DNA from 4 places in the Bradyrhizobium sp. Ses1 genome. Region 1 is predicted to be linked to each of the others. Evidence: riboswitches for the same ligand, from Rfam matches in the RefSeq annotation. Region 1 holds a riboswitch; each other region holds the start of a gene.
The links. Region 1 has a riboswitch for cobalamin ahead of AC5ZG5_RS20820 (TonB-dependent receptor). Riboswitches for the same ligand answer to the same signal wherever they lie in the genome.
Positions count from the first base shown of each region.

Region 1 (4,999 bases):
TATCGTTCAGCATGACGAGGCGAAGATCGCGCGGATAGTTCGCAACACCGGCAATGGCCATGGCTCGATCGGGCGCCACGAGCACGCGGTCCCAAGCGATCGGTGGCAGCGCCGCCCAGCGCTCGCGATCGGTCAACTGCGGGAACGCCACGTACATCATGACGATGCCCGAGACGAACCACATCGCGAACAACAGGCAGGTCGCGATGCCGATCCAGCGATGGGTGATGTAAAGCCACCGCCGTCCTTTCCGGATCAACGCGCGGCGCATGATCAGAACTTCACGTTGACAGACACTTCTGCCGTTCGCGGCATGCCGAGCAGCCATTGCCCGGAAGGGGCGGACGTGGCGTAGACAGTGTCGAAGAGATTGTAGAGGCGAAGCGCCACCGTGGTTTGCCCGTCAGGCTTCCAGCGCAGTCCGCCGTTGACCACGGTGTAGGCGGGGCGAAGCTGGGTATTGGCGTTATCGGAGAATGTTTGCCCTACGATCTGCACGCCGCCGTAGACGGACCAGTTCGGCGCGAAGTCCCAGGTCAGCCACACGTTCGATACCTGCTGCGGCACATTCGTCGGAACGTTGCCGGCGTAGCTGACGAGTTTGCCGCCCACCACCTGGCTGAAGTTGTCGTACCGGGCCCGCAGCACCGCGAGATTGGCATCGACGCGCCAACCATCATTCAGTGCCAGGCCGATCGATGCTTCGATCCCGCGCGACGATTGCTGGCCGACTTGCAGCGCCAGGCCGGCGGGATTGTTGGGATCCGGGACCAGCAGGTTGTTCTTGACGATTTCGTAACCTGCCAGCGTCCATTCACCACGGCCGCCCCAGAATGATTGCTTGACCCCAACCTCGGTTTGCTTGCCCGTGGCAAGCTGGAAGGTTTTCTGCGTGGCCGACAGCGAGATGAGATTGGTGACGGGATCAACGGCTGTCGCATATTGTCCGTAAAAGGCGAGGTTCGAGACGGGCGTGTAGACCACGCCGGTTCGCCAGCTCGTACCCGACAGCGAGATATCGAAATTATTCGTTGGTGTCCTGTAATCGGTGCGGTCGACATCCGGCCGGTCGAACCTGATGCCGCTTACAACGGACAACTGATCGGTTAGCGACAGCCGGTCCTCGGCAAACAACGCATATTGATTGACGATCGCATTGTAGCCGGGCGTGGTTCGCGTCGTGGAGGTCGCAAAAGACCCCATGTCGCCGGCATAGGGACTAACCGAAGATGCGCCGCCATAGGGCGAATTGTTGGTGTGGGTAAAATCGATCCGGTTGACGTCGAAGCCCGCAACGAACTCGTTGGCGAAGCCCAGCAGATGACCACGAAACGTTGCGTCCATCCGGTTACCGACCTGAGCCTGGTCGTGGAAGATCTCGATGTAGCTGGTTCGGTCGATCAACCGTGTCGCAGGATTCCAACTATAGTTCTCGACATCACGCCAATGCCGACGGCTGGTCAGGTAGTAGAGTGTGTTCTGGACCTTGACTCCTTCCGTCACGTCCCACTCGGTCTTGAACTGGCTCCAGTTATCCTGATAGCGGATCGCGCTGTCGAGCACGTTGTAGTTCTTGAACCGCAACGTGTCGTCGATCCCGCCGTTGATCAGCGGTGTGCCGAAATAGCGCGAGGGGCTTCGATTGCTGTAGTCGTTCGAGAGTGTGAAAGCGAGGTTTTCGGCGGCCTGGACACGCACCGCGGCGGAGACCGCAACATTCGACGTCTGGTCGCGATCAACCCAGCCGTTCGACATGTTGCCGATGGCATTGACGCGATAGGATACGTTCGGATTGATCGGGCCGCCGCTATCCACCGCAATGCGTCGCGTCGTATTGGTGTCGAGCGATATCTCGGCATCGTTGTAGGGCGTCGTGACCGGTTTCTTGGGGATCACATTGATGATCCCACCAATTGCGCCTTCCCCGTACAGAACGGAGGCTGGCCCGCGCATGACCTCGATGCGATCCGCCGACCACGTATCGAACGGAAAGGTCACGGTTCCTGCGCCAACATAGAGGCGAGTGCCATCATACAGCGTCATCACCGAATTGCTTCCGGTGAAGCCGCGCGTGCTGAACGAGAGGCCGCCATTGCCGGGCGCCGGGCTCGCGGTAAAGCCCACTGCGTTCTGGGTGACCGCGTCCGTGACACTATGCTGGCCGCGTTCTGCGATGGTCTGCGACGTAATCGTTTCGACGCTGGCGGGCGTCTGCAGCGGAGTGAGGTTGAGGCGGCTGCCACTCGCGTTCTGCTTGTTCAGGTTTAGCGTCGGAGATGGCGTGTCGGACGTTGCGGTCGAGGGCGTGGTGCTTCGCGCCGCCGGGCTCCGGCTCGACTGAGATTGCGCAGGTCGCGCTGCGGAAGTTGAACGCTGATCATTGATACGCTTTGCCGCAGGCTTTTGCGGCTGGATAACGCTCACGGGAGGCAAGACATGGGACGTCGCAGGCTGCTGGGCGTTTGCCGAAGAAGATTCGAGCAGGAGAACCGGCAGGAAGTATCTGAAAGCGAGCCGGGCAGCATCACGCTGCCTTACGATAGTAACGATAGAGAGCACGAGCAGACCTCGGTATGACGTCAGTGGCACGTCACCGCAAACGAGGTCTCGCTCGAACGTGCCTATGGCACGCCGGTCGAAAACAATGTCTGTACTCCCCGACCGACATTTTTGCGTGTGACCACGGCTGACGGCAGGTCTCCTGGCTTGCGGGTCCCAACCCTTCGTCGCCTTCCCAGGACCGAGGCTCCCAGTGGCGCATGACGAAAGATTCGCCGCTCACAGTTGCGGGGGCAGCCGCGGCATAGAGGAGAAGTCCCCGCACCGCGTTCCCTTTTGATCCCCGTAAGGGGAACCGTCAGTCGTGATCTAGGAGGTTGTCTGAGCCGAAGTCAATCCTCTCATTGCAGGCTCTGGACGGAGCGGAGAAGCCACGTCGGGCCGGCCGGCCAAGCCGTCCTTGGTATCAAACATCTGCGAGTCCAGAGGGATCTTCCGCAAGCCGCTCTGCCCATCTCAGATCGTCCTTGTCTACAAGCTTCTCGTGCACGGCGAGGAACGCATTCGTCGCATCAGGGCCGCAATCGGCCAAAGCGGCCTCCAGGCGCGCGAACTGTCGGCGGAGCACTGTCTGAACAAGTTTGCGGCCTTTGGCCGTAGGGTAGAGTCGTTTCTGCCTTCGGTCCTCTTCGCCAATCTTCGCGATCAGCAGGCCGTCCTTGATGAGTTGCCGCATGGTCGGATTCAAATTCTGGTGCGATACACGCATCGCACGCAAGAGATCACTGACCGTCGCTCCCGGATTCATCGCGGTCAGAACCAACACACGATTGTGCAGGCGGGTGAGACCGTAGGGCTCCAGTGCGGCTTCGGCGTCCGCGGCAAGAATCACGTTGGCGAAGAAATGCAGCAAAAACGCCTTCAGAGTCTTTTTGCGAAGATCGGCTGGGACTTCTGACTGCGCCTTAGAGGCGTGAGAGGAATTCTGCTGCTTCACCAAACCGACCATCCCTGTGAATCCGCCACCTCCTTAACCGACAATCTAGGTCCCAGCCAGACGTCCCGCAACGACCAAATATCACAATAAACTTGTACTATATAAATTATTGGGGTATCTGTCGCCATCCGGTCGCAGGTTTCAGTGCCGCGACCGGCCCTAGGCAGGAGACAGTCGTTCTGTCGCCACTTGGGGGAGGAACGCACGACAGCTTCGAGCAAAAACAACAGAGCTGTTAGGATGGGAGGAAATTGTGAACTGGAAATTTTGGACGGCTTCGATTGCGGTTCTTGTTGCAGTGCTGGCGGCGCCGCCCGCAAATGCAGGGCCAAACGGCATCACCATAGGGGTGCTCAACGATCAGAGCGGACCCTACGCCGACGGCTCGGGAAAAGGTTCGGTCGTAGCAGCGCAGATGGCGATCGAAGATTTCGGCGGAAGCGTGCTCGGCAAACCGGTGAAATTGATCTCGGCCGATCACCTGCAAAAGGTCGACGTAGCGACATCCATTGCCCGCAAATGGCTCGACGTCGAGCAAGTCGACCTTATCCTCGACGTTCCGAACTCCGGAATCCTGCTCGCTATTCAGGACATCGTCAGAAACAAGTCCGGAATTCTGATCGCCGCCGGGGGCGGCACTTCAAAGTTCACCGCCGAGGCGTGCTCGCCGTACGGATTTATGTGGGTCTACGACAGCTACGCACTCGCCAACGCCATGGGCCGCGCAGTTACCGAGAGCGGGGGGAAGTCCTGGTTCTTCCTTCCGGTGGATTATGCCTGGGGCGAGGCGCTTTCAGCAGACCTGACGGCGGCGATCAAAGCCAGCGGCGGCACCGTGGTGGGATCCGTCAAGACGCCGCTGAATACGGCGGACTTCTCGTCCTTTCTATTGCAGGCGCAAGCTTCGAAGGCCGATGTGGTCGCCCTGTTGAACGCCGGTTCCGACACCATCAACTCTGTCAAACAGGCAAACGAGTTCGGAATCACACAAAGCCAGAGATTGGCGACCGGACTGTTCTACCTCACCGACGCTCACGCCGTGGGTCTGAAAGAGGCGCAAGGGCTGATCGTTTCCGACGGCTACTACTGGGATCGCACGCCGGAAACCCGCGCCTGGGCGGAACGTTTCCAAAAGCGTCAAGGCCGAATGCCGACCTCGGTCCAAATGGGTGTCTATTCGGCCGCGCTGCATTATCTCAAGAGCGTCGCAGCGGCAGGCAGTGACGATCGCGAGGCGATCGCAAACAAGATTCGCGAACTTCCGGTCAGGGATCCGATGGTGCCCGATGGGCGCGTTCGTGCCGATGGCATCATGTTGCATGACATTCTGCTGCTCCAGGTCAAGAAGCCGCAAGAATCGAAGGGAGAGTGGGATCTCTTCAAGATACTCTCGGCTACTCCCGGCGACAAGGCATTCCGTCCCCTGGACCAAAGCACCTGCCCCCTGGTCGCGAAACGCGGCTAGTCGAATGCGCAGCGCGCCAGCACGCAGTGGCACGCGAA
Region 1 covers NZ_JCAMOQ010000017.1:102,086-107,084, reverse strand. The annotation lists gene AC5ZG5_RS20825 (PepSY domain-containing protein) at 1-271, opposite strand, end outside; gene AC5ZG5_RS20820 (TonB-dependent receptor) at 274-2,424, opposite strand; cobalamin riboswitch at 2,675-2,874, opposite strand; gene AC5ZG5_RS20815 (MarR family transcriptional regulator) at 2,966-3,508, opposite strand; gene AC5ZG5_RS20810 (ABC transporter substrate-binding protein) at 3,795-4,961, shown strand; gene AC5ZG5_RS20805 (thiolase family protein) at 4,966-4,999, shown strand, end outside.

Region 2 (4,999 bases), on a different contig from region 1:
CCATGTGCCCTTGCGGAAGATAGCCGAAGCGCTTGGCCCGTTCGCGCAGCGGCAGCGCGGCAAGCGCCTCGCCTCCCACCTTGATGACGCCGTCGGAGGGAATGAGGCCGGCGAGCGCGCGCAGCAGCGTGGTTTTGCCGGCGCCGTTCGGACCGACCAGCGCGACGAGATGACCGGAGGCGAGTTGCAGCGACACATCGTTGAGCACGCGGCGGCCGGCGAGCACGACGTTGAGGTGTTCTACAACAAGCGCCGTCATGCGACGCCTCCGCCGAGCGCGCGACGCTCGCGCATGATGAGATAGAGGAAGAACGGCACGCCGATGATCGAGGTCAACACGCCCACCTTGATGTCCGACGTCGACGGGATGATGCGCACCGCGATGTCGGCCGCGAGCAACAGCGCCGAGCCGGCAAGCGCGCTCGGCACCAACAGCCGCGCCGGATCGTGGCCGATGACGGGCCGCATCAGATGCGGCGCGACCAGGCCGATGAAGCCGATGGTGCCGGTGACCGCCACCGCGCCACCAACGCCAAGCGCAACGCCTGCGATCACGAACAGGCGCAGGCGGCCGACATCGACGCCGAGGCTTTGCGCGGTCTCTTCGCCGAGCGTGAGCGCGCGGAAGGCGCTGGCTTGCGACAGCAGGATGGCCGCGCCGGCGACGATGAACGGCAGCGCCAGCGCGACATGCTGGAAGCTGCGGTCCTCCAGCGAGCCGAGCAGCCAGAACGCGATCTCGAGCGCCAGGAACGGATTGCTCGCGAGGTTCATCACCAGCGCCGTCGCAGCGCCCGCAAGGCTCGAGATCGCAAGCCCGGCGAGGATCAGGATCAAGAGGCCCGCATTGCGGCCTGCGATCGCGAGCAGCACGAAGACCGAGCCGAATGCGGCGATGATGGCGGCGACCGGCAGCGCATAGGAGCGGACGTCAGCCAACCCCAGCGCGATCACCAGCACCGCACCGAACGCCGCCGATTGCGGCGCGCCGAACAGCGAGGGCGAGGCTAAGGGATTGCGCAACAGGCCTTGCAGCGCCGCGCCTGACAGACCGAGGATGGCGCCGATCGCAAACGCCAGGATGGTGCGCGGCAGGCGAATCTCGCGCACGATCACCTGCGTGACATCGCTGCCGCCACCGAACAGCGCCTCGATCACCGTCAGCGGCGACAGCCGCACCGGGCCGGTGCCGAGCGAGATCAGCATCAGCAAGGCAACCAACGCAATCATTGCAACGGTCGCCCCCAACCGCCGCCGCGCGGCCAGACCCGCCGCTATCGTGAAATCCTGTGCACTCATCGCGCCCTGCTTCTTGCAGCGAATTCGGTGGCAGACAAGCGACACCGGAACAAAAAAACGTATGGGAGCCAGGGAGCCGCAGTTTCGCCGGGATTGACTCACGTGCCGCCGAAATCCTAGATGGCCCTGACGGTTCCTATCGGGATCAAAAGGGAATGCGGTACCGGGAAACTTCCCGTAAAGCCGCGGCTGCCCCCGCAACTGTATGCGGTGAATCCTTCGTCATATGCCACTGGGAGTCTCGGTCCTGGGAAGGCGACGAAGGGTAACGACCCGCGAGCCAGGAGACCTGCCGTCATACGTGGTCACACGCGACGATGTCGGTCGGGGAGTACAGGCATTTGCTTCACCTGAAGCGCGAAACGCGATGGTGAGCCTTGGTTCGCTGTGACGTGCCACTGACGTCATACCGAGGTCTCGCCGATGTTCTCTGCTACCACAGTCACCAAGCAACGCCGCGCGCTGCTGCTCGCGTCGAGCATGCTGGCGCCCGCTTTGTATGTTTCCGCCGCGCAGGCGCAGGAAGCGCCCTCCGAGCAATTGCCGCCGGTCGAGGTCAGGGCGCCCGGCGACCACAACCGCACCCGTGCCAAGCCCGCTTCCGACGGCACTCCAGGTCCCCGGCGGCCCGCGCCGGGCCAGGTGCCGACCAACGCGCAGCCGGCCGGCGGCGCGGGCGCTGGCGGCGCCGCCGCTGGCGGAGCTTCATCCGGTGGCGGTGGCGGCGGCCCGCAATTTGCCGGCATTGTCGGGACGTCCTCGACCGTGATCACCGCCGACGACATCGCGCATTCGCCGACCCAGGTTCTGGCCGAGATCATCGCGCAGGCCCCCGGCGTGCAGCTTCAATCGCTCTATGGCGGCGTGAACGGCGCCAAGACCTCGGTCGACCTGCGCGGCTTCGGCGCGTTCGCCACCGCCAACACGCTGTTCCTGCTCAACGGGCGACGGCTCAACGACATCGACATGGCGCAGGTGGATCTATCGACCATCCCGCTCGATTCGATCGAGCGCATCGAGATCACCCGCGGCAACAGCGGCGCCGTGCTCTACGGCGACAATGCGATAGGCGGCGTGATCAACATCGTCACCAAGACCGGTGTCGGCGGCCCGCCGGTCTCGATCCGCGGCGAAGCCGGCTATGGCTCCTTCAACCAGCGCATGGCCGCGATCTCGACCGCGATGAATTCGGGACCATGGTCGGCGTCGTTCTACGGCAACGGCATCAAGTCCGACGGCTACCGCGTGAACAATGCGCTCGACCAGCGCAACGGCGTCGGCAATCTCAACTACACGACGCCGGACCTGAAAGCCTTCCTGACGGTGACCGGCGACGACCAGAAGCTGGGCTTTCCCGGCGGCAGGCTGGTCGATCCTTCGATCGGCGTCAATCAGCTCGTCACCGATCGCAAGGGCGCCGCCACGCCGTTCGACTATGGCAACCAGCAGGGCGCGAGCGCGACGGCGGGCTTCACCAAGACGCTCCTGAACGGTGTCGACCTGATCGTCGATGGCGGCTACCGCCAGAAGGACACGCAAGGCGCGTTCTTCGGCACCTCGCCATTCATCAGCGCGGCATCCACCTACAATGACGCCGCGTTGCAGACCTGGTCGATCACGCCGCGGCTGAGCATCAACAATTCGATCTTCGGGATTCCCTCGTCGATCCTGACCGGCATCGACTATTACGATGCAACGTTCCACCAGCAGCGCGGCGCGTTCCGGGGCGTGCCGCCGATCCATACCTACGACCTGTCGCAGCAGTCGCTCGCCGGCTATTGGCAGCACACGGTTGGCCTCTTGCCCACCACCGATTTCTCCTATGGCGCGCGGGTGCAGAACACCTGGCTCAGCGCGCGCGATCGCTACGATCCGAACGCGCCGTTCGCCTTCGACGCGCAGGCGACGCCGCTCGACCAGAGCGAGACCAATTACGCGCTGCATGTCGGCGTCGAGCATCGCTTCACCGAAATGTTCTCGGTGTTCGCCCGCGCCGCGCACGCGTTTCGCACGCCCGATGTCGACGAGCGCACGTCCACCGGACCCGCGTTCGATGCGGACTTCAACCCGTTGCCGCAGAATTTCCAGTTGAAGACGCAGACCTCGCACGACGTCGAAGCCGGCTTCCGCGTCAAGACGGGCCGCTTCCAGGTGCAAACCAGCATCTACAACATGGACCTCGAGAACGAGATCCATTTCAATCCGGTGCTGTTCTACAACATCAACCTCGATCCGACCCGGCGTTATGGCTCCGAGACGCAGGCCTCGCTGCGCGTCAGCGATACCGTGTCGCTGCGCGGCGGCATGGCTTACACGCGCGCCGTGTTCCGCGAGGGACAGTTCGCGGGCAACGATGTGCCGCTGGTGTCGCGCTACACCGGCAATCTCGGCGTGACCTGGAATATCTGGGACAACTATCTCGTGTTCGATGCCACGCTGCGCGCCTGGAGCTCGCGCGTCATGGACAACGACCAGGCCAATACGCAAACGCGCATTCCGGGCGATGCGACGATCGACCTCAAGCTCAGCGGCGCCTATGAGCATTTCTTCTGGTCGGTCAGCGTCAACAACGTCCTGAATGCGCTCTATTACGACTACGCCATCGCCTCGAACTTCACGCCCGGCCGCTTCAGCGCCTATCCGCTGCCGGGTCGGACTTTCCTGGTGAAGGCCGGCGCCACGTTCTGAAGCGATCGGCCGGTCCGCGAGCCACGCGCGGACCGGCTTGTTCCGCCCGAATCAGCCATTATGTCGTGATGGCGGGAGATCGACATGGGCGGGATCGGGAAGAGAAGCCAACCTCCGAAGCAGGAAGGCGGCAAGCCAAAGCCGCCGCCTCCACCTGCGCGTCACGACGAGGACGACGACTACGAAGACGGCGACATCGCCACACCGAAGCGCGATCGCTACGGCCCCGACGACGCGCCGTTGTGAGACGCTTCGCGTCATTGCGAGCGCGGAATTGTAGGGTGGGCAAAGGAGCGCAGCGACGTGCCCACCATCAGGCACTCCGCTCGCAATGGTGGGCACGCTTCGCTTTGCCCACCCTACGACGGCTGATGCAGTCCCGCGAAATCGTCGCGCTCGATCTTGCGGATGCTCTTCACATCGAGCAGATGCGCGCCGAAGCCGCCGCGGGCGACCGTCTTTGCCAGTTTCGGCGAGACCAGAGTGAGGCCGACCGTCATCGTCAGCGGCACGGCGCTGAGCCAGTCGAGCCGCACCGGCGTCAGCTCCTCGGTGCTGGCGTTGTAGGGCCCCGAGGTCTTCAAGAGATCGCCGCACTCGACCAGAATGTCGCGCCTGGTGCCGCCGCGGGAGGCGTGGCCGAGCAGCGCCTGCATCGCCAAATGCGTCCGCACGCCGGCGCGACTCTCAGGCAAGGGTTGTGGCGTCTCGCCGAGCGATACGCGCAGCAGGAGATCGACCAGATCGGCGCCGGCGCGGAAGGCATTGAGCGGCTCGACCAGGCGCGGATTGCAGTCGATCAGGAGCGGCACGGGGCTGTCGATCGGCATCACGTAGTCGACCGACAGCGCGCCGTGCCAAGCCAGCGCTCCCCCGATCGCTTCCAGATAGGCGCGCACCTGCGGACGGCTGACGCTTTCCTTGATCGCCTCACCGCCGCCGACACCGGGCGCGATCTGCCGATAGGCGTGGAAGCCGACCAGCTTCCCAAAGCAAAACACCGACTGCGCCT
Region 2 covers NZ_JCAMOQ010000004.1:263,200-268,198, reverse strand. The annotation lists gene AC5ZG5_RS08020 (ABC transporter ATP-binding protein) at 1-259, opposite strand, end outside; gene AC5ZG5_RS08015 (FecCD family ABC transporter permease) at 256-1,230, opposite strand; cobalamin riboswitch at 1,413-1,610, shown strand; gene AC5ZG5_RS08010 (TonB-dependent receptor) at 1,723-3,987, shown strand; gene AC5ZG5_RS08005 (hypothetical protein) at 4,072-4,233, shown strand; gene AC5ZG5_RS08000 (hypothetical protein) at 4,347-4,999, opposite strand, start outside.
Region 2: linked by a shared signal. The riboswitch ahead of AC5ZG5_RS08010 (TonB-dependent receptor) and the one ahead of AC5ZG5_RS20820 (TonB-dependent receptor) in region 1 are both predicted to bind cobalamin.

Region 3 (4,999 bases), on a different contig from region 1:
CGGCGAAATCGAGCCAAAACATTGGCAAACACTGCCATCGCGATCCGACATCGAGTTGCTGCTTGAGGCTGCGCGGCAGGCTTATGGGACCAGCGCGTCGATCGTGGCGATGGCCGGCGCGCAAGCAGCTGTCCAGCTCCTGCCGCGCTTCGCGCCCCGTGGTCGAGCCCACATTCTCGCGCCCACATACAACGAATACGCTGCTGTTCTGTCGGCCGCTGGCTGGGACGTTGCCGAGGTCCCGACGCTTGACGCTCTGGCTGGAACCGATCTCGCCGTGGTCGTCAATCCCAACAATCCCGATGGACGACGCCATGACAGGGAAGACCTGCTCGCGTTGCTGCCACGCGTTGGTTGTCTCGTCATCGACGAGAGTTTTGCCGACGCCGTTCTCGAATTGTCGCTCGCATCGGAGGCGGGACGACCGGGCCTCCTGATCCTGCGCTCATTCGGAAAGTTCTATGGCCTCGCTGGCTTGCGGCTCGGCTTCGTGCTTGGCGGGGAGCGAGACATCGCTGTCCTATCGGCGATGGCGGGTCCGTGGCCGGTCTCAGGTGCCGCGATCGCGGTCGGGCGGCGCGCCTTGCTGGATCGCGAATGGGCCATGGCAACCGCGAGTCGTCTCGAACGCGAATGTCAGCGGCTCGACGCCGCGGTGAAATCGCAGGGGTGGAAGCTCGTTGGCGGCACGCCGCTGTTCCGTCTCTATGAGACCGAAGACGCGCGCACGGCGCAGGCGCGGCTTGCGGGCGCACGCATCTGGTCGCGCATCTTTGAACAACAACCGCGATGGTTGCGGCTGGGTCTGCCGGGCGGCGAGGCCGAGTGGGCTCGCCTGAGCGAGGCCCTCTCGCGCTGACGTCTCCTGGTCAGCGGGCCAGCGCGAGCAGCCCTTCGACATCGAGATGAGCCTCGATGTGGTCGGCAAGCGCATCGAGCGCGCTTTCTACCTCTCCACGATACGGTTGGTCCGCCGCTGGAATGTCGAGCTGCGCGAGAAAGGACTTGCGGAAATCGTCGGACGCAGACAGGCCGTGCAGATAGCTGCCGTAGACGCGTCCGTCGCGCGAGATCGCGCCTTCCGGCGCGCCATCGAGCAGGGCGAACGGACGCGCGCGATCGGGTCCATCGGTTTGCCCGATATGGATCTCATAGGCATCGATCGGCTGTCTGGTCTCGATGTGTTGTGCGGCTACGCGGGTGAGCGTCTTCTGCTCGGTCATGACCGTGGTTACATCCAGAAGCCCGAGGCCTTGCGTTTCGCCCGCCGGTCCCTCGATCCTTTCGGGATCGGCGACGCTGCGCCCGAGCATCTGGTAGCCGCCGCAGACACCGAGCACATGACCGCCGCGGCGGTGATGTGCCAGCAGATCGATATCCCAGCCTTGCGCGCGCAGGAAGGCAAGATCGCCGCGTGTCGACTTCGAGCCGGGAATAATGACAAGCCTGGCGTCGCCGGGAATGGCCTCTCCGGGGCGAACCATCACGAGATCGATGCCGGGCTCAAGCTTGAGCGGGTCGAGATCGTCGAAATTGGCAATCCGTGACAATGCGAGAAAAGCGATCTTGCACTTGCCGGGCCTGCGCGCCTCGCCGAGCCCTAGGTCGCGTGGACAGTTATCTTAGCCAGAGCAGAGTTGCGGCGATAGCGACGACAGCGAAGGCCGGTGAGAACGACATGCGTCGTCGGTGGCTTCGAGGTTCTCCGCGATCTCCAGATAGTCGTACCGAAGCGCGATGTTGATCTCGTCGAGCACGACCATGCGCAAGGCTGGATCCCAGAATCAGTTGCTTCGCCTTGTCCCAGCCTGCCCTTGCTGCGGCGATATCGCGGGCGCGATCCTGCGTTTCCCAGGTAAAGCCTTCGCCCATTGCATAGAACTGGCAGAGGTCGCCGAAATGTCCGGTGAGCAGGCGGCGCTCGCCGGTATCCCAGGCTCCCTTGATGAATTGAACCACGGCGCAGGGAAAGCCATGCGCGACACAGCGCACGATCATGCCGAAGGCGGAGGATGATTTTCCCTTTCCTGCGCCAGTATGAACGATGATCAGTCCCTTCTCGCCGCTCTTGGTCGCCATGATCTTGTCGCGGGCGACCTTTTTCTTCGTCATTTTCGCCGCGTGGCGGGCATCTGCAGAGGCCTCGGAGGCGACGGCATCCTCGTCCTCGGCGGCATCCTGTTCAGACATCATCTGACGTGGTCCTTCGGCTTGACAAGTCGCAGGTAGAGGCAAATGGTGGGCCTGCGTTGGTTCCTGTCCTACGACAGGCGAAGAGGGAATGCGATAGAGCTCAAATCGAGAGGTTTGGGTTCGAAAAGCAGCCGCCCCCGCGACCGTGACCGGAGAGATGCCCGAAGCCACTGCCCCGAACGGGGTCGGGAAGGCGGGCACCGAAGGACAAAATCCTGCTCCGCTAGCCGGGAGACCTGCCAGCGCAACGTTTGAGACCGGCGGACGGGGTGTTCCGCGACGGGGAAGCGAGCCTTCCTTCGGATGGATTCGCGCACCTCATCGCCTCCCGCAGTTTATCCTGGAAGGGGCGATGACCGTCACACTTCATGTCTGCATTACCTGCCGGGCAGGCCAGACCGTTGCGGAGGGCGAGACTACGCCAGGCGCCCGGCTGCATGCCGCCATTCGCGATGCCGGCGTGCCGGATGGCGTCAATCTGGTTCCCGTCGAATGCCTGTCGGCTTGCACCCAGGGTTGCTCGGTCGCACTCAACGCGCCGGGACGGTGGTCCTATGTCTACGGTCGCCTGTCCGACGCCAACGCAAACGATGTGATCGCGGGCGCTGCGGCTTACGCAGCGGCGCTCGACGGCATCGTGCCATGGCGCGGCCGGCCCGAAATCTTCCGCAAGCAATCGCTTGCTCGCATTCCCTCCATCGCCATCGTGCCGGAGGCCGCCGAATGAACACGCTCGCAAAAGTCCCGCTCACGGTCGTCACCGGCTTCTTGGGATCAGGCAAGACGACGCTGATCCAGCATCTGATCACCAATGCCAACGGCAAGAAGCTTGCGGTGCTCGTCAACGAGTTCGGCAGCGAGGGCGTCGATGGCGAGATCCTGAAATCCTGCGCTGATGCAAATTGTCCGGAAGAAAACATCGTCGAACTCGCCAATGGCTGCATCTGCTGCACCGTGGCTGACGATTTCATTCCTGCGATGGAGCAACTGCTCGCGCGCAAGGTGAAGCCCGACCACATCCTGATCGAGACATCGGGGCTGGCCTTGCCAAAGCCGCTGCTCAAGGCGTTCGACTGGCCGGAAATCCGGTCGCGGATCACCGTTGATGGCGTGATTGCGCTCGCCGACGCGGAGGCCGTGGCCGCCGGTCGCTTTGCGCCGGACCCGGACGCCGTGGAAGCGCAGCGCGCGGCGGATCACAATCTCGACCACGAAACGCCGCTCTCGGAGGTGTTCGAAGACCAGATCGCCTGCGCCGATATCGTGCTGCTCACCAAGGCAGACCTGGCCGGCTCGGCAGGGCTCGAAGCAGCCAAGGCAGCGATCGAGGCCGAGATGCCGCGCCGGGTGCCGATGCTGCCGGTCGTCGATGGCGCCGTTGACGCGCGCGTGATCCTGGGGCTCGAAGCAGCTGCAGAGGATGATCTCGCTGCGCGCCCCTCGCATCATGATGGCGAGGACGAGCACGAGCACAATGATTTTGCGTCCGTCGTCGTCGATCTCCCGGAGGTCACCGATATCGATGCGCTGGTTGCATCGATCCAGCGGCTGGCGCGCGAGCAGAACGTGCTGCGTGCCAAGGGCTATATCGCGGTCGAAGGCAAGCCGATGCGCCTGCTGCTGCAATCGGTTGGCGAACGGGTGCGCCATCAGTTCGACAGGCCCTGGGGGGCGCGGCCGAAACAGTCAAAACTGGTCGTGATCGGTGAGCACGGCGACATCGACGAAGCCGCGATCAAGGCGGGACTTGGTATTGCGGGACTTGGCATCTGATGCACGTCGTCTTTCGCGAGAGCCGTGGTCTTGAGGAGACCGCGACGCCCAGGGACATCGGCCAGGATCCGGCCGATCTCGTGGCGCTCTCGTTTTCGGACTCTGATCTCGCCGCGTTTGCCTCCGGGTGGCGGCGCGGGCGCGAGAAACTGCCGTCGCTGAGGCTTGCGAACCTCGCGGAGCTGCGTCATCCGCTGTCGGTTGACACCTATGTCGAACGAACGCTGTTGCAGGCGCGCGGCATTTTGGTGCGCTTGATCGGCGGCGAGTCTTACTGGCCGTATGGACTGACGGCGCTGCATCAATTGGCGAAGGACCGCGGTATCGCGCTTGCTGTGCTGCCGGCGGATGGTCGCGATGATCTGCGGCTCGATGCGTTCTCGACTTTGCCGGTCTCGACGCTCAGACGGCTAAAAGTGCTCTGCGACAAGGGCGGGCCGGTCGCAGCGCAGGCGGCGATCGCCCAGCTTGCGCTGGCGTCGGGTCTCTATGCGGGGCCGGTCGTCGGGGAGATGGACGTTCCCGAGATGGGCTTCTACGACCCCGCGCGTGGGGTCGTTCCAACGCTGCCGGATTCCGGTGGGAAGCCGCGTGCGATCGTCACCTTCTATCGCTCTTATCTCACCGCCGCCGACACAGGTCCGGTGGATGCACTGATCGTAGCATTGCGGCGGAAGGGGTTTGATGCCTACGGTGTGTTCGCCACTTCACTGAAGGCGGCGGGCGTCGTGGATTGGTTGCGCGCGCATTTCGCGCAATGTGCTCCGGCGGCCATCGTCAATGCCACCGCGTTCTCCGCGGTTGGCGACGACGGCGCGACGCCGTTTGATGCTGCATTTTGCCCTCTGTTCCAAGTGGCGCTGTCCACGGCAAGGCGGGCGGATTGGGCCGAGTCGCTGCGCGGCCTCTCGCCCGGTGATCTGGCGATGCATGTGGTGTTGCCGGAGGTTGATGGCCGTCTGTTCGCAGGCGTGGTGAGCTTCAAATCGGCAGCCGAGCGCGACCCCGATCTGCAATTTACGCATCTTGCTCA
Region 3 covers NZ_JCAMOQ010000036.1:71,191-76,189, forward strand. The annotation lists gene cobD (threonine-phosphate decarboxylase CobD) at 1-859, shown strand, start outside; partial or broken gene AC5ZG5_RS31220 (cobyric acid synthase) at 870-1,604, opposite strand; partial or broken gene AC5ZG5_RS31225 (cob(I)yrinic acid a,c-diamide adenosyltransferase) at 1,664-2,190, opposite strand; cobalamin riboswitch at 2,234-2,451, shown strand; gene AC5ZG5_RS31230 (DUF1636 family protein) at 2,546-2,920, shown strand; gene cobW (cobalamin biosynthesis protein CobW) at 2,917-3,966, shown strand; gene cobN (cobaltochelatase subunit CobN) at 3,966-4,999, shown strand, end outside.
Region 3: linked by a shared signal. The riboswitch ahead of AC5ZG5_RS31230 (DUF1636 family protein) and the one ahead of AC5ZG5_RS20820 (TonB-dependent receptor) in region 1 are both predicted to bind cobalamin.

Region 4 (4,999 bases), on a different contig from region 1:
CGCGAGCGGTCCATCGCGACGTCACCGCGCGCTTCCGCCAGCAGCTCGATCGAATCGATCGGCAGGATGCCCCGGCTCCACAGCGATCCCTCGAACGATGGGTAACGACCGCGCTCGGCGGCGAGATCGACGGAAGCCGAGATCGCGTGATAAGCGATCGCCTCCATGCTGGTATCGGCGAAGGCGACAGCCGCGTCGGACGCAAGCGGGATCCGCAGCACGTGCAGCGCATCCTGGAATCCCATCAACCCGAGGCCGACCGGCCGATGCCGCAGGTTGGAGCGCCGCGCCTCGGGAATGGTGTAGAAATTGATGTCGATGACATTGTCGAGCATCCGCATCGCGGTCGCGACCGTCCGCTTCAGCCTGGCCGTATCGAGCCCGCGCTCGCCGACGTGATTGAGCAGGTTGATCGAGCCGAGATTGCAGACCGCAGTCTCCTCATCCGAAGTGTTGAGCGTGATCTCGGTGCAGAGATTGGAGGAATGGATCACGCCGGCGTGGCGCTGCGGCGAGCGCAAATTGCAGGGGTCCTTGAAGGTGATCCAGGGATGTCCGGTCTCGAACAGCATGGTCAGCATCTTGCGCCAGAGATCAACGGCACGGACATTCTTGGATACCCGCATCTCGCCGCGCGCGGCCTTGTCTTCATAGGACGCGTAGCGCTCGGCAAAGGCCTTGCCGTAGAGATCGTGCAGATCGGGCGTCTCGTCCGGCGAGAACAGCGTCCATTCGCCGTCGGCCTCGACGCGCTGCATGAAGAGATCAGGCACCCAGTTGGCGGTATTCATGTCGTGGGTGCGGCGGCGGTCGTCGCCGGTGTTCTTGCGCAGGTCGAGGAATTCTTCGACGTCGATATGCCAGGTCTCGATATAGGCACAGACCGCGCCCTTGCGTTTTCCGCCCTGGTTGACGGCAATCGCGGTGTCGTTGGCGACTTTAAGGAACGGCACGACGCCCTGGCTCTCGCCATTGGTGCCCTTGATATGGGCGCCCAGCCCGCGCACCCGCGTCCAGTCATTGCCGAGGCCGCCGGAATATTTGGCGAGCAGCGCATTGTCCTTGATCGACTTGAAGATGCCGTCGAGATCGTCGGGAACGGTGGTGAGGAAGCAGGACGACAATTGCGGCCGCAGCGTGCCGGAATTGAAGAGCGTCGGCGTCGACGCCATGAAGTCGAAGGAGGACAGGAGATTGTAGAACTCGATCGCGCGCGCCTCCCGATCGATCTCGCGCAGTGCAAGCCCCATGGCGACGCGCATGAAGAACGCTTGCGGCAATTCAATCCGGTGGCCGCGGACATGCAGGAAATAGCGATCATAAAGCGTCTGCAGCCCTAAGAACTGGAACGCAAGATCGCGCTCCGGCTTCAGTGCCGCGGCCAGCTTGTTCAGGTCGAAGCGGCCGAGTTCGGGATCGAGCAATTCGGCCCTGATGCCGGTCTTGATATAGGCCGGAAAATATTCGCCATAGCGCACCGCCATGTCCGCCTGCGACGCTTTCGTTGGCGCGCCCTGCACGAAGGACAGCACTTCAGTGCGGAGCTTGTCGAGCAAGAGGCGCGCGCTGACATAGGCGTAGTTCGGCTCCTGCTCGACCAGCGTACGCGCCGCCATCACGCTGGCGAGCGCGAGTTCCTCCTGGCTGATGCCGTCATAGAGATTGCGCTGGATTTCCCCGACGACAGGCGCAGCGTCGACACCGTCGAGCCCCGCGCAGGCCTCGCCGACGATCATCGCCAGCCGCGCATGGTCGAGCGGCACCTTGCTGCCGTCCGCGAGCGTGACGTGGACGATTGGCCCGCTCGATGCCGTTGCGGATTTAGTTGCCTGCTGTTCGGCGCGCTGCCGCGCCCGCTCCTCGCGATAGAGCACATAGGCGCGCGCCACCTTGTGATGGCCGCTGCGCATCAATGCCAGTTCAACCTGGTCCTGGATGTCCTCGATATGAAAGGTGCGGCCTTCGCTCATCCGGCGCGACAGCGCGCCGACGACTTCGGCGGTCAATTCCTCGACCGCTTCGTGCACGCGGCGCGACGCAGCCGCCGTATTCCCCTCGACCGCAAGGAAGGCCTTGGTCATCGCCACCGAGATCTTGCCGGCATCGAATTGCGACACCGCGCCATTGCGGCGAATCACCTGCATCGGCAGCCGTGCTTCCGGCGCCGCGATTGATTCGGGGCGCAGGTGGATGAGAGGTGACGCGGTGGTTTCGCGATCGAGAGAGAGTGACATCTTGCAGACCCCGTGATGTTGCTGGGGCCGGATGCCGGAGGCGACGCTGCGTGATGATGCCGGCGGCGTACCGGCATGAGCCTGCAAGCGGCCGCCGGGACACCCCGCCCGTGGACGTTATTTGCTGTCACGGCAGGTCTCCTGGCTCGCAGGTCGGCGTCACTCCCCGTCTTCCCAATGCGATGCCGCATCAGTGACGTCTAAAATCGGGAGCAACTCACTGCTTACAGTTGCGGGGGCAGCGCTGGATTCTCGCGAGCAACGCGCGATCACCAGCTTCCCTCTTGGCCACCATTCCTTGCGTCATGATGGACCGTGACAGCTACATCTGGTGCGATTTGGGGAATGGTGTCAATGGGACGTATGGGCGAAGCGCAAAAATTCCGGTCCACGCCGTTGACGCTGTGAACAACCGGCTCCACGCGCACGTGATGTCAGCCGAGTTGACGTTCGCGCGATCTTGCCGGTAAGTGAACGCGTCGTGGTTCTTCGGAGAGATCTTTTCCGGAGCTAAGAGGGAAGCCGGTGTAAAGCCGGAGCTGCCCCCGCAACTGTAAGCGGCGAGCCGCGGTCCACAATTGCCACTGAAGCCTGCAAAGCTTCGGGAAGGCCGGACCGCAGCAACGACCCGCGAGCCAGGAGACCTGCCTCGACAACATACACGTCCTCGGGCGGGGTGTCCCGGTGGTGCGGTTGCGATTCCGTGCGCACCTCGCGCAGGGAATCCAGACGTGTCACTACGGCCTTTGCCCCCAACTCATGGGGTTAAGCCAATGTCTTCCACTTCACTTGTTGTTGCGTCCCTCGGCACGCCGCGGATCGGTCCGCGCCGTGAACTGAAATTTGCGCTGGAACGCTTCTGGTCCGGCACATCAGACGAAAAGACGCTGATCGAAACCGGCGTCGGGCTGCGCGCGGCCAATTGGGCGCGGCAAAAGAAACTCGGTATCACCGTGATCCCGTCGAACGATTTCTCGTTCTACGATCAGGTGCTCGACACCTGCGCAATGGTCGGCGCTATCCCGGAAAGCTATGGCTGGACCGGCGGCGCGGTGCCGCTTGCGACCTATTTCGCGATGGCGCGTGGCACCACGGCCGACGCGCATGACGAGGCCTGCGGACATGCCCATCACGCACATGGCGTGGCGGCGCTCGAAATGACGAAATGGTTCGACACCAACTATCACTACATGGTGCCGGAGCTTCGCAAGAACCAGTATTTTGCACTCTCATCGCGCAAGCCGATCGAAGAGTATGAGGAGGCGAAGGCGCTGGGTTATCAGACCCGCCCCGTGCTGGTCGGCCCGGTCACGTTCCTGAAACTGGCCAAGTCCAAGGAACCGCATTTCGACACGCTGTCGCTGCTCGACAGGCTCCTGCCGGTCTATATCGAACTATTGCGCGAACTCGCTGCCCGCGGTGCGGAATGGGTGCAGATCGACGAGCCCTCTCTCGTGCTTGATCTGGACGCCGCCGCTCAGCAAGCCCTACGGCGCGCCTATTCCGAAATCGCCAAAGCGGTGCCGGACATCAGGATCATGCTGGCGACCTATTTCGGCGGGCTCGGCGGCAATCGTGCGGTCGCGTTTGATCTTCCGGTCGCCGGCCTCCATCTCGATCTCGTGCGCGCGCCCCAGCAGCTCGGCGATCTCATCGACGTTCCGAAAGAACGGGTGCTGTCGCTCGGCGTGATCGACGGCCGTAACGTCTGGCGCGCGGATCTGAGCCGGATCCTCGATCAGCTTGGGCCCGTCGTCGCAAAGCTCGGCAAGGAGCGCATTCAGATCGCGCCATCCTGCTCGCTGCTTCATGTACCCATCGATCTCGCCCTGGAAACCAAGCTCGATCCCGAGGTGAAGACCTGGCTTTCATTCTCGGTGCAGAAGCTCGAAGAGCTTGCCGCACTGGGCGCGGCGCTTGGAAGTGGCCGGGCCCCTGCGTCCGAAGCGATCCGAGCGTCCGATGCCGCCGCGGCCGCGCGCAAGACCTCACCGCGGATTCACGATGCCAAGGTTGCCCAGCGTCTCGCCGCCATCGATGGCGGCATGCGCCATCGTGCCAGCCGGTTCGCCGAGCGTGCCGAGGTGCAGCGCGAGCGGTTCAATCTGCCACGCTTCCCGACCACGACCATCGGCTCCTTCCCGCAGACAACCGATGTCAGAAACGCACGCGCCGCACATGCCAATGGTGCACTCAGCGATACCGCATACAAGACCTATCTGCAGCATCAGACCGCGCGCGCCATCCGTTGGCAGGAGAATATCGGGCTCGACGTCCTGGTCCATGGCGAGTTCGAGCGCAACGACATGGTGCAGTATTTTGGCGAGCAGCTTTCCGGCTTCGCCTTCACCGAGCTCGGCTGGGTGCAGTCCTATGGCTCGCGCTGCGTCCGGCCGCCGATCCTCTATGGCGACGTCTCACGACCGCAGCCGATGACGGTCGAATGGTGGCAATTCGCGCAGTCACTGACGGCAAAGCCGGTGAAGGCGATGTTGACCGGCCCCGTGACCATCCTGAACTGGTCCTTCGTCCGCGACGACCTGCCGCGCAGCGACGTGTGCCGACAGATCGCGCTCGCGATCCGCGATGAGGTGCTCGATCTCGAGATGGCCGGCGCCGGCATGATCCAGATCGACGAAGCAGCACTGCGGGAAGGCCTGCCGCTGCGCAGGTCGGAATGGAAGACCTATCTCGATTGGGCGGTCGATAGTTTCCGCATCTGTTCCTCCGGCGTGCAGGACGAGACCCAGATCCACACCCATATG
Region 4 covers NZ_JCAMOQ010000001.1:553,497-558,495, reverse strand. The annotation lists gene AC5ZG5_RS02660 (ribonucleoside-diphosphate reductase subunit alpha) at 1-2,234, opposite strand, end outside; cobalamin riboswitch at 2,349-2,567, opposite strand; cobalamin riboswitch at 2,700-2,900, shown strand; gene metE (5-methyltetrahydropteroyltriglutamate--homocysteine S-methyltransferase) at 3,008-4,999, shown strand, end outside.
Region 4: linked by a shared signal. The riboswitch ahead of metE (5-methyltetrahydropteroyltriglutamate--homocysteine S-methyltransferase) and the one ahead of AC5ZG5_RS20820 (TonB-dependent receptor) in region 1 are both predicted to bind cobalamin.